DNA from 3 places in the Exiguobacterium sp. K1 genome. Region 1 is predicted to be linked to each of the others. Evidence: predicted binding sites of a transcription regulator. Region 1 holds the regulator's gene; each other region holds the start of a gene.
What was found. Region 1 encodes Rex, which represses fermentation and respiration genes when NADH is low (regulators of the CRP and FNR family bind a similar motif). Its sites were predicted from a motif close to TTGTGAAATATTTCACAA; they were not measured.

Region 1 (3,283 bases):
TTTTTCTTCATTCTTTTTCCTCTTTTCCAAAAATGTAATGTGGAACAAAACCTATTAAACAAAAATTCTGTATTTTTAGTTTAATTAATTTTCTCTTAATATACAATTTAAATTTGGAGTATTTTAAAAATAATTGTTGGTTTATGGCATATGAACCAATTAACATCCTTCATTTACCTTTTATCAAAAGAAACCTTTTTTCTGAAGACACAAAAAAACCCCCGGTTGCCCAAGGGTTTTCAAGTAAAGCGATATGGAGACTATCGGGCTCGAACCGACGACCTTTTGGCTGCCAGCCAAACGCTCTCCCAGCTGAGCTAAGCCCCCGTGTGTTTCTATAATGAGTATAACCATTGCTGTTCACTTTTTCAATATAAAATTAGACCGCTTACAAAAAAATCTCCTTCACCTTGCGGGTAAAGGAGAATCTTCTATTATTTGTTCAACTCACGCATCATATCCGCCTGTCGTTCGAGTTCAGCCTCCTGCTCGAGAATCAGCACTTTTTTGTACGTCCGTGCCGAAATCAGGATACTGATTTCATATAACACGAACAACGGAACAGAAATCATCAAGTGCGAGGTGATATCGGGCGGTGAGATCAACGCCGCGATCACGAACAGCGCAAAATACGCATACTTCCGATTCTTCCGCATGAAGAACGGCGTCACGAGTCCGAGCCGTGTCAAAAACATCGTCACGACCGGCAACTGGAACAACAGACCGAACGGAATCGTCAACCGGATCAGAAAGCTGAAATAGTTCTCGACCCCGATGACCTGTTCGATTCCGAGTTCTTGCCCGAGTTCCGTCGATACTTCGAGTAAAAACGGTAACAGCCAAAAATAAGAAAATGAAATACCCGCAAGGAATAAGAAAAACGTCACGGGAATATACGTCAACGTCGCTTTTTGTTCTTGGTCGTGCAGACCGGGACGGATGAATGCCCAAAGCTGATACATCCAAAACGGGGACGCCAAGACGATTGCGATGATGAACGCAAGATTCAGATATAACATCAGTGGATCAACAACGTTAAACGCATTCAGCCCGATTCCGAGTTCCTTTAAGTCGGCCTGTAAGAAACGGACGAGCGGCCGGACGAGCGGAAAGGCTGCGATAAACATGACCACTACAATGATGAGCGACCAGATGATCCGCTTACGCAGTTCATCTAAGTGCGATGTCACACTCTGTTCTTGATCGATCGCCATGATTCACTCACTTCTCTTTCATTTCGTCCTTTTTGTCCTTATCATCTTCCATGATGCCGTTCGTTGCGCTCTTGAACTCTTTTAACGTTTGACCAGCGGCGCGGCCGAGTTCCGGTAATTTCTTCGGTCCGAAGATGATTAAGGCGACGACACCGATCAAAGCGATGCTCCCCGGTCCAATACCAAGTGTTAACGGGATTAAGTTTTCCATTATGATTTCACTCCTTCAGCTGATTGCGAATAATGCTTCATAAAATACACGAGCGACTGCAGCTCGATTGACAAATCGATGTGATGCACCCGAACGTGGGCCGGTACATTCAACCGGGCCGGTGTAAAGTTCAAAATGCCGGTCACACCATACTCAACTAACTCATCTGCCACTGACTGGGCGAACTGAGACGGTACCGTCAAGATGGCGACATCGACATTGTTCGCTTGGATTTGTTCTTTCATATCCGAGACGTGATAAATTGGAACGTCCTGCGTCGTCGTTCCGACCTTGTCCTCATCGGCGTCAAACGCGATGACGATACGAGTACTATTATTCTTTAAAAAGTTATAATTTGCAAACGCCGTTCCGAGATGTCCGACCCCGATTAAGGCGACATTCGTGACCTCGTCTTGGTTGAGTGTCTTTCGGAAAAATGTTAACAAATGTTGAACATTATAACCGTACCCTTTTTTCCCTAACGCCCCAAAGTAGGAAAAGTCACGACGGATCGTCGCGGAGTCGACTTTGACCGCTTCGCTGAGCTCTGCTGACGAGACGCGCAACTTGCCGGAGTTATAAAGACTCTGGATAAAACGATAATATAACGGCAGCCGTTTCGCCGTTGCTTGTGGTATTTTTGTGTCTGGCCCATTCATACTGCAGTTCCCCCTTCGGCCACGTTCTGACGTGGCACCCAAATCAATGCAAAGAATTCTACTCCCCTTGATTGTAAACCACTTCACATAGAGTAACAAATATTATATTCGGCAGGATTTTTCGTGATAGACTAAAGGGTGGAAGGATGGATGGATATGATTCTCTTACAAGTAAACCAACTCTCAAAATCATTCGGCGTCGAGCCGATTTTAGACAATATTAAACTCGAAGTACAGGAACGGGACCGGATTGCCCTCGTCGGACGAAATGGTGCCGGAAAATCGACACTTTTAAAAATCATCGCCGGGGAGCTGTCACATGACTCGGGCGAGATCATGAAAAGCAAGGAAGTCCGGATCGGTTATCTCGCGCAGGACAGCGGACTCGAGTCGAACGAATCAATTTGGAACGAGATGCTGACTGTTTTTGAGCATCTGCAGGATCAGGAACGGGCACTTCGCCGGATGGAAATTGAAATGGGCATGGAACACATTTTAAATGATCCGGCCGCTTATGACCGTCTCCTTAAAACGTACGACCAGGCACAACACGACTTCTCGGAAGCCGGCGGCTATCAGTTCGAAGCCAATATCCGCTCCGTCTTACACGGGATGCGCTTTTATCCGGACGATTATTCCCGACGGATTCAGACGCTTTCCGGTGGACAGCGGACCCGGCTCGCCCTCGCGAAGATGTTGCTGCAGGCACCGGAACTGCTGATTCTCGATGAGCCGACCAACCACTTGGACATCGATACACTGTCCTGGCTTGAAAGTTACTTGTCCGGTTACCGCGGCGCTGTCCTGATCGTTTCCCATGACCGGTATTTCCTCGATCAAGTCGTCAACGTCGTCTATGAATTGTCCCGGAACGTCTCCCGGAAGTTTACCGGTAATTATACGAAGTATCTCGAACAAAAAGCGGCGCTCTACGAACAGGAAATGAAACAGTTCGAACAGCAACAGGAAGATATCGCGAAGATGCAGGATTTCATCCAGCGCAACATCGCCCGGGCAACGACAACAAAACGGGCGCAAAGCGTCCGCAAACGTCTTGAAAAGGTCGACCGGATCGACCGGCCGGACGGTGACGAACGTAGTACGGTTCTGTCATTCCCGATTGAAAAGCAGAGCGGCAATGATGTGCTGCAGGTCAACCAACTCGCAGTCGGCTATGAAGAAGCCGTCTCGAAAAACAT
Region 2 (3,283 bases), on a different contig from region 1:
CGAATATCCGCCGCGGGCATCGAGAATCGTTACACCGCGCCCAAGTTCTTTTGTAATGACATCATTGATTTCATCGGCTTTTTCACAAATGATGATACATTGTTTAGAAGCAGAGTAAAAACTGTATACTGTCTGAAGTGCTTTTGCTCGAACGAAACTCATGATTAAAGCATACATGACATGTTTTAAATCAAACACGAACCAGACAAGTACATAGATGACCAAATCCTGCATTAAAAAAATACGCGGAAGCGGCCAATTGTGGAAGCGGGCATAAAAAAACTTTCCAAGAATATCAAGACCGCCAGTCGAGGCGCCGCCAAAGAAGATTAAAGCCATTGCCAAACCGGAGACAAGTCCGGCAAAAATGGAAGCGACCAGTGGATCATTTAAAGATTCCGGAACGATTTGCGTCGGAATCCAGTCAATCAGGAATGATGAAGCCAAGACGATGAGACCGGATAAAAACATAAAACGTTTTCTCAAAAAACGAAATCCTAGTAAAAAAAGTGGAATATTCAAGACCAGTTGTGTCAAGCCGATTGGCGTGTGGAATAATTCCTGAACAATAAGTGTGATTCCCATGATTCCGCCGGATCCGATATCATTCGGCGATAAGAGAAGACTGATGTACAACGAGTACAGCAACGTCCCGATCAAGAGGAAACCGATTTTCTCTGTACGTTTTTTCTTTGCGGGCTGTTTAGTTTTCATGTTGATTGATGAGTAATCTCATGCTCCTCCTCCATAAAGTATCTGCCTGCAAGAGTACGCTGATATGAGGATTAATTCAACCCCTGTTTTGAAAAAAGAACAATCAAACCATCTGTTTTTCAGAAAGGAGACCATTTTTTTGAAAAAAATCATACTGGTCATTCTCTGCATTGGACTCGGATTATCGGCAGGATCATGGTTTGTTCTGAATTTACAGCAGCCACCGGAAGAAGAGCGTTTTAAGGATGGTCAGGTGATTGCGCGTCATGTCGGGATTTCGGTTTCCAATACGGCTGCGATTGAAGAGCTGGTTAAGCAGTTGCCATTTTCAGAAGCTTTGACTGCCGTATCGGTAGAGGGGACATCGGTGAAGATGACGTACGAACCAGCCGAAAAAGAGCAGGCGGACTGGACGGGTAGTAATGGAAAGACAGTCCGGTCTGCCGGTGCTTCTTTTCTCGAAAGCCGATTATCCAAGCTGATCATGCATCAGACATTAGCACTTTTTTTAAGTGTCTCTGATTTATCTGAACTTCAAATCCGTTACACCGACACATTTTCTGATGTCACGTTTGAGACGGATCGACAACGGATTGAAGATTATACACCGCGGGATATCGAGCGGGCCACTTCTTCCGCAACCAGATTTAACCGCGTCGTTGTCGAAGACTATGTACTGGTCGGATCCAGACGATCGGTATTCTTTAAAAAATTCGAGGATGCGCTTCAAATCCTTCCTTCAAACTAGTTGTATTCACCAAGAAAAGGCACTTTTCACAAACTTGACACAATGGTATCGTTTACATCCTCCTCTTTTAATAAAACGCTAAATAGTGTCTATTCATGACTTGAACATCTTATAAGATGGAAGTATGATAATAAATGAACAGACATTGTGAAGTGTTGAACAAAAGAAAGCGGGGTTTCTACAATGAATGAAGTAGAAGCATTAGAAGGGTTAAGAAAAAAAGCTGTCAAATCGACACAAATGCTACGGATGCGTCCGCTGGAATATTTGGTTCGAGCGATGTTAGCTGGAGTATTCATTGGTTTTGCCATCATATTTACACTCAAAGCAATCAACGGTTTATATTTAAATGAATCACCGGTTACGACGCTTGTCGGTGGATTGACATTCGGTGTCGCACTCGTCTTGATCGTCTACGGCGGAGCAGAATTGTTTACCGGAAACACCATGTATTTCACGACGTCGACCATGCGTGGTTTTACTTCGAAAATGGATACATTGAAAGTATGGACACTATGTTTTATCGGAAACGGTCTTGGTGGACTTGCCTTCGCCTTACTCTTTTCACAGACAGGAATTATCCAGGAGCTCGGAATGGAGAACTGGTTGTTTGCTGTTTCCGAAACGAAAATTCATCATACGACATGGGAGATCTTCACACGAGCCATCTTCTGTAACTGGATGGTCTGTCTAGCGATTTTCATTCCGAAAAATATGAAAAACGAACTGGCACAAATCATGATGATGATGATTTTAGTTGCTGTGTTCTTTGCCTCCGGTTTTGATCACGTCATTGCCAACATGGCCTTGTTCTCACTGGCTTTAGTCGTTCCGCATCCGGAAGCGATTTCCTTTGCCGGTGCGATCCATAACCTGGTTCCGGCATTGCTTGGAAACATCATCGGCGGAGCATTGTTCATGGGGATGGTTTACACATGGCTTAATAAATCAAAGCTGGAAGTAGAACAGTCAAACGAACAGGCAGCGACAATCAACATCGCTTCCAAACAAAAAGCTTAAAAATCGTTAAGGACGTCGTTATAAAAACAAAAAAGAAGGATTCGATGAAAAATCGGATCCTTCTTTTTTGATGTCTGTCATTATTCGAGATGTTGAAAACGATCGACATCTGCTGCTAGTTCTTCATAAATGGCTTCGACGATTTGAGCATCATCGAACAGGCCTAAAATATTTTCATCGGGCAGGGCATCAACCGGAGACGTGAAGTACAAAACGGCCGTCAATAAAAGTTGTTCCTGTTCTGGTTGCATTTCGAAACGTTTGTTGTACAAAGCACGTAACATCTCGAGCAACTGCTTGAGCTGGAAGTAAAGAACAAGTTCTGCTTCGCGTTCGACATCCGAGCCGTCCTCAGAGGCAAGATCTGTCGTCAATCGGGCTAATCCGAGTTCCCCTTGGATCAATAAGTCTTCCTGAGCTTTCGCATTTCCGACCGCGGTTAACGCTTGCCGGTGAAAATAGGTGTAAGCGGATTTAAAATCGCCTGGTGTAAATTCCATCATCAACACTCCTTCTGTATCTCTAGTTTCACCTTATTTCTTGCAAAATTGCAACTATTTCGTGAAAATAAGAGTAATAGTTGAAAGGGGATTACATAATGTCGACTCAAGAACAATTAAAAAAATATGCCGCACTTGCAGTACGTACAGGAATTAACCTGCAAGCCGGTCAGCAACTCGAAATTCGGGCGGGGATTGAAAATGCACCGCTAGTCCGTGAAATCACACGCGTTGCCTACGAAGTGGGCGCTTCGAATGTCTACGTCCAATGGTCAGATGACGAAATGACGAAAATCCGTTA
Region 3 (3,283 bases), 110 kb from region 1:
TCTTTTGGACAATAATTAATACCCCATTGTTCCCTTACGCCCAGTGCGACGGGCGGAGCAACCGTTCCGGAAGACGTGTCTTCGCATTGCCTTGCGCCGCATTGACCTGCGCTTGCGTCAAAAACAGCGCGTCGGTCAGATCGGCTCCTGCCAACTGACAGTCACGCAGGTCGGCACCGAGGAAGTTGACGCCACGCAACCGGCTGTTCGATAAGTTCGTCGCGAGCAAAAACTGTCCGCGGACACTTATGCCGGAAAAGTCCTGTCCTGCAAGATTTTTCCCAATCCAGTCGCGGGGAAGTGGGCGTCTGCTCGTCCCTGAAAACGGTGTTTGAACCAGTCCTTCGATTTTTGCAAGGAGCGGTAGCAATGTTGCCCGTACCTGATCGAGATCGAGTGCCGCAAGCTCGTCTGGAGAAGAACCGGTCATTGCATCCAGTTCAGCCAGCTTATTTTCTAGCAGATGATGAATCGAGCGGGTTGCTGGCCGGATGCCGTCTGTCAGGTACCACATCATTTCCTGCAGATGGACCATCTTCGGATACAGGGCGTACATGACCGGTTTTGTCGTCTCATCGTACACGCCGGAAAATGTCACTTGCGAAATCTGTTGTCCGGCACCAAAGCAGTCATAAACGGTACATCCTTTATACCCGCTCGGGCGCAAACGGTCATGAATCCCGCAACGGTAATCAGCATCTAAATTCCGGCATGGTGTCGCTTCCGGTTTGTTGTGACCAAAATCGCTTGAGGCGGAAAAAGCGAGTGCCGTACAACACAATCCGAAGCAGTCCCCGCACTGAACTCGAAAGCGTTCGGTTTCCATTCTCTTCACATCCTTTTGATTTGTTCATGTCACTTCTTTTTACCATATGTAGACAATCATTTTCAAATCACAATCAACGAGTAAACGAGCAGTGGCTCCACTCAAATGGAAGAACTAAATATATGATTTTTGTAAAAAAACAGCTGCACCATGACCTTGAAAGTAGCAAATCATCCGTGAATTTTTAAGCTGTGACAAGGCACACACGAAACGAATTGGAAATCGTCTGCGGGCTTTGTTACAAACAGATGTCAGAGGGGTTTTCGTGTCCCGTAACGGAAGCGTTTACAATTGTGAAGAAAAAATGTTTTTTCACAAAATCGACACAAATCAAATTTAGACGACTTGTTTCTCATTACGAAAGACGATATAACGTTACTGTTCAATGGTTTTGTTCACCTAGTGAACCATCTCGATAAACGTTGATAGTACTACATATTTTCTTCACATCTTCGTGAAAAGAGTGCCGGGGGAGACCTCTGTGAAAACCTTATCAATTGTTGATATACAATGGTTTCGACGGTCCATTTTAATTGTGAATTCATTTGACTATGAAATGGTTCTCATTGTATTCTTGACTAGTATGAAAATCCGCAAATTGTGGGAAAGAAAAAGAACTCACAACTGGGAAAAGGGGGTCGTCTCTAGTGCGCCAAAAAGGGCTCGCGACGAGTATGGTCATGGCCTCGCAAATTTCGACGGCACTAGCCGCACCGATCGTCATCGGCTTTCTTGTTGGGAACTATGGGGAACAGCAGGACTGGTGGCAAAAGATGGGCGCGACGTTTGCAGTGTTCATCGGGATTTTCATCGGAATTCTCTGCATGATCGCAATGATCAGGCACTTGTTAGGAGACAAGACATGAATATCATCCTTCAAGATGCGTTGTATCGTGCGTACTTACGATGGTTTGGACTCTACTATGGAATCCTTGCCGTTCTGTTACTTGTCGGTTATCCGAGTGATCCGGTGATTTATGGACTGGCGCTGGGTGGGGCAGGTAGCTTCATGATCTTGACGCTGCAACGATTAAGCGTCGATCGAATGTATCGTGTAATCGAGCGTGGGCGCAAGCCGATGTCTCGAGGGACCGTATCACGCATGGCGGTCGCGGTACTCTGTGTGATGATCGGCTTGAAGTATGAAGCCGAATTGTCATTAACTGCGGTGGTAATAGGCCTTCTCGCCGGCCACGTCATACAATTTTGTGAGTATTTTACTCACGAACTTAAGCGGGAAAAGAGGTGAATAATCAAATGAACCACGAAATGCCACTTTACGAAATCCCACTCTGGGGCGACTTCGTTCTGTACGGTAGCTGGACAAACTTGATCACAGTGCTGATTGCAGCTGCTCTCGTTTTCCTGATTGCCGTGGCCGGTACGCGACGTCTTGTGATGAAGCCGACCGGTGCTCAAAACGTGATGGAGATGTTCCTCGAGTTCGTTCGCGGAATCATCAGCAGCACGATGGACTGGAAAACAGGGGGTCGCTTCCTAACTTTCGGAATGACACTGTTCCTGTTCATCATCGTGTCCAACTTAATGGGTCTTCCCTTTAACGTTGTGACGGGTCACTACATTTGGTTCAACTCACCAACTGCAGATCCGTATGTGACACTTGCACTTTCATCTATGGTAGTGGTCATGAGCCATTATTACGGTGTGAAAATGCGCGGCTTCGGCTCGTATGCGAAAACGTTTATGACGCCGATGTTTATTATTACCATCATCGAAGAATTCGCAAACACGTTGACACTTGGTCTTCGTCTTTACGGTAACATCTTCGCGGGTGAAATCATGATTGGTATCATTCTCTCGATCGGTATCATCTCTGGAACGAACGATTTCCAATTCCTCGGACCAGTCGGTGTCATCCTGTCAGCGATCCCAATGTTGATCTGGCAAGGATTCTCACTCTTCATCGGAGCAATCCAAGCGTATATCTTCCTTATCTTAACGATGGTTTACATCGGGCATAAGGCAGCGCACGACCATTAATTCGAAGGTAAAGCATCTGCTTTTCCGATAATCGCACGACCAAATTTCGAACACAATCTAGGGAGGCAATTCATAATGGAACTTATTGCAACAGCGATCATCATCGGACTCGGCGCACTCGGCGCAGGTATCGGTAACGGTCTTATCGTAAACGGTACAGTATTAGGACAAGCACGTCAGCCAGAACTCAAAAACGAACTTCGTCAAACAATGTTCATCGGTATCGGTCTCGTTGAGGCACTTCCAATCATCGGTGTAGCGGTCGGTTTCCTTCTCCTCAACTCTTAATCCGTATTTAATTTTACGTACCAAGAACTGAGCTACATAGGGCGTTATTCGTTCCACTAGAGTGAACCGTCATGGGGGCTGCGGCTCCCTTATGTAGATATTAGAAGTAGGACCAACCACGAGGGGAGTGTAATCGAATGAATCTCACGTATCTTGCGGCAGAAGCAG

Region 2: N7U64_RS11595 (formate/nitrite transporter family protein) is a predicted target of Rex. The motif match lies at 1,608-1,625, and genes of this name have one in related genera.
Region 3: N7U64_RS07005 (AtpZ/AtpI family protein) is a predicted target of Rex. The motif match lies at 1,376-1,393, and genes of this name have one in related genera.

What each region holds. Positions count from the first base shown of each region.
Region 1 covers NZ_JAOTIT010000002.1:445,293-448,575, forward strand. Annotated here, with positions in the region: gene N7U64_RS07520 (S8 family serine peptidase) at 1-11, opposite strand, end outside; tRNA gene N7U64_RS07525 (tRNA-Ala) at 255-327, opposite strand; gene tatC (twin-arginine translocase subunit TatC) at 435-1,214, opposite strand; gene N7U64_RS07535 (twin-arginine translocase TatA/TatE family subunit) at 1,222-1,425, opposite strand; gene N7U64_RS07540 (redox-sensing transcriptional repressor Rex) at 1,425-2,084, opposite strand; gene N7U64_RS07545 (ABC-F family ATP-binding cassette domain-containing protein) at 2,241-3,283, shown strand, end outside.
Region 2 covers NZ_JAOTIT010000005.1:107,559-110,841, forward strand. Annotated here, with positions in the region: gene N7U64_RS11585 (YitT family protein) at 1-714, opposite strand, end outside; gene N7U64_RS11590 (hypothetical protein) at 854-1,462, shown strand; gene N7U64_RS11595 (formate/nitrite transporter family protein) at 1,646-2,482, shown strand; gene N7U64_RS11600 (DUF1232 domain-containing protein) at 2,563-2,982, opposite strand; gene N7U64_RS11605 (aminopeptidase) at 3,081-3,283, shown strand, end outside.
Region 3 covers NZ_JAOTIT010000002.1:340,289-343,571, reverse strand. Annotated here, with positions in the region: gene N7U64_RS07010 (pentapeptide repeat-containing protein) at 35-826, opposite strand; gene N7U64_RS07005 (AtpZ/AtpI family protein) at 1,474-1,692, shown strand; gene N7U64_RS07000 (ATP synthase subunit I) at 1,689-2,075, shown strand; gene atpB (F0F1 ATP synthase subunit A) at 2,084-2,827, shown strand; gene atpE (F0F1 ATP synthase subunit C) at 2,903-3,115, shown strand; gene atpF (F0F1 ATP synthase subunit B) at 3,253-3,283, shown strand, end outside.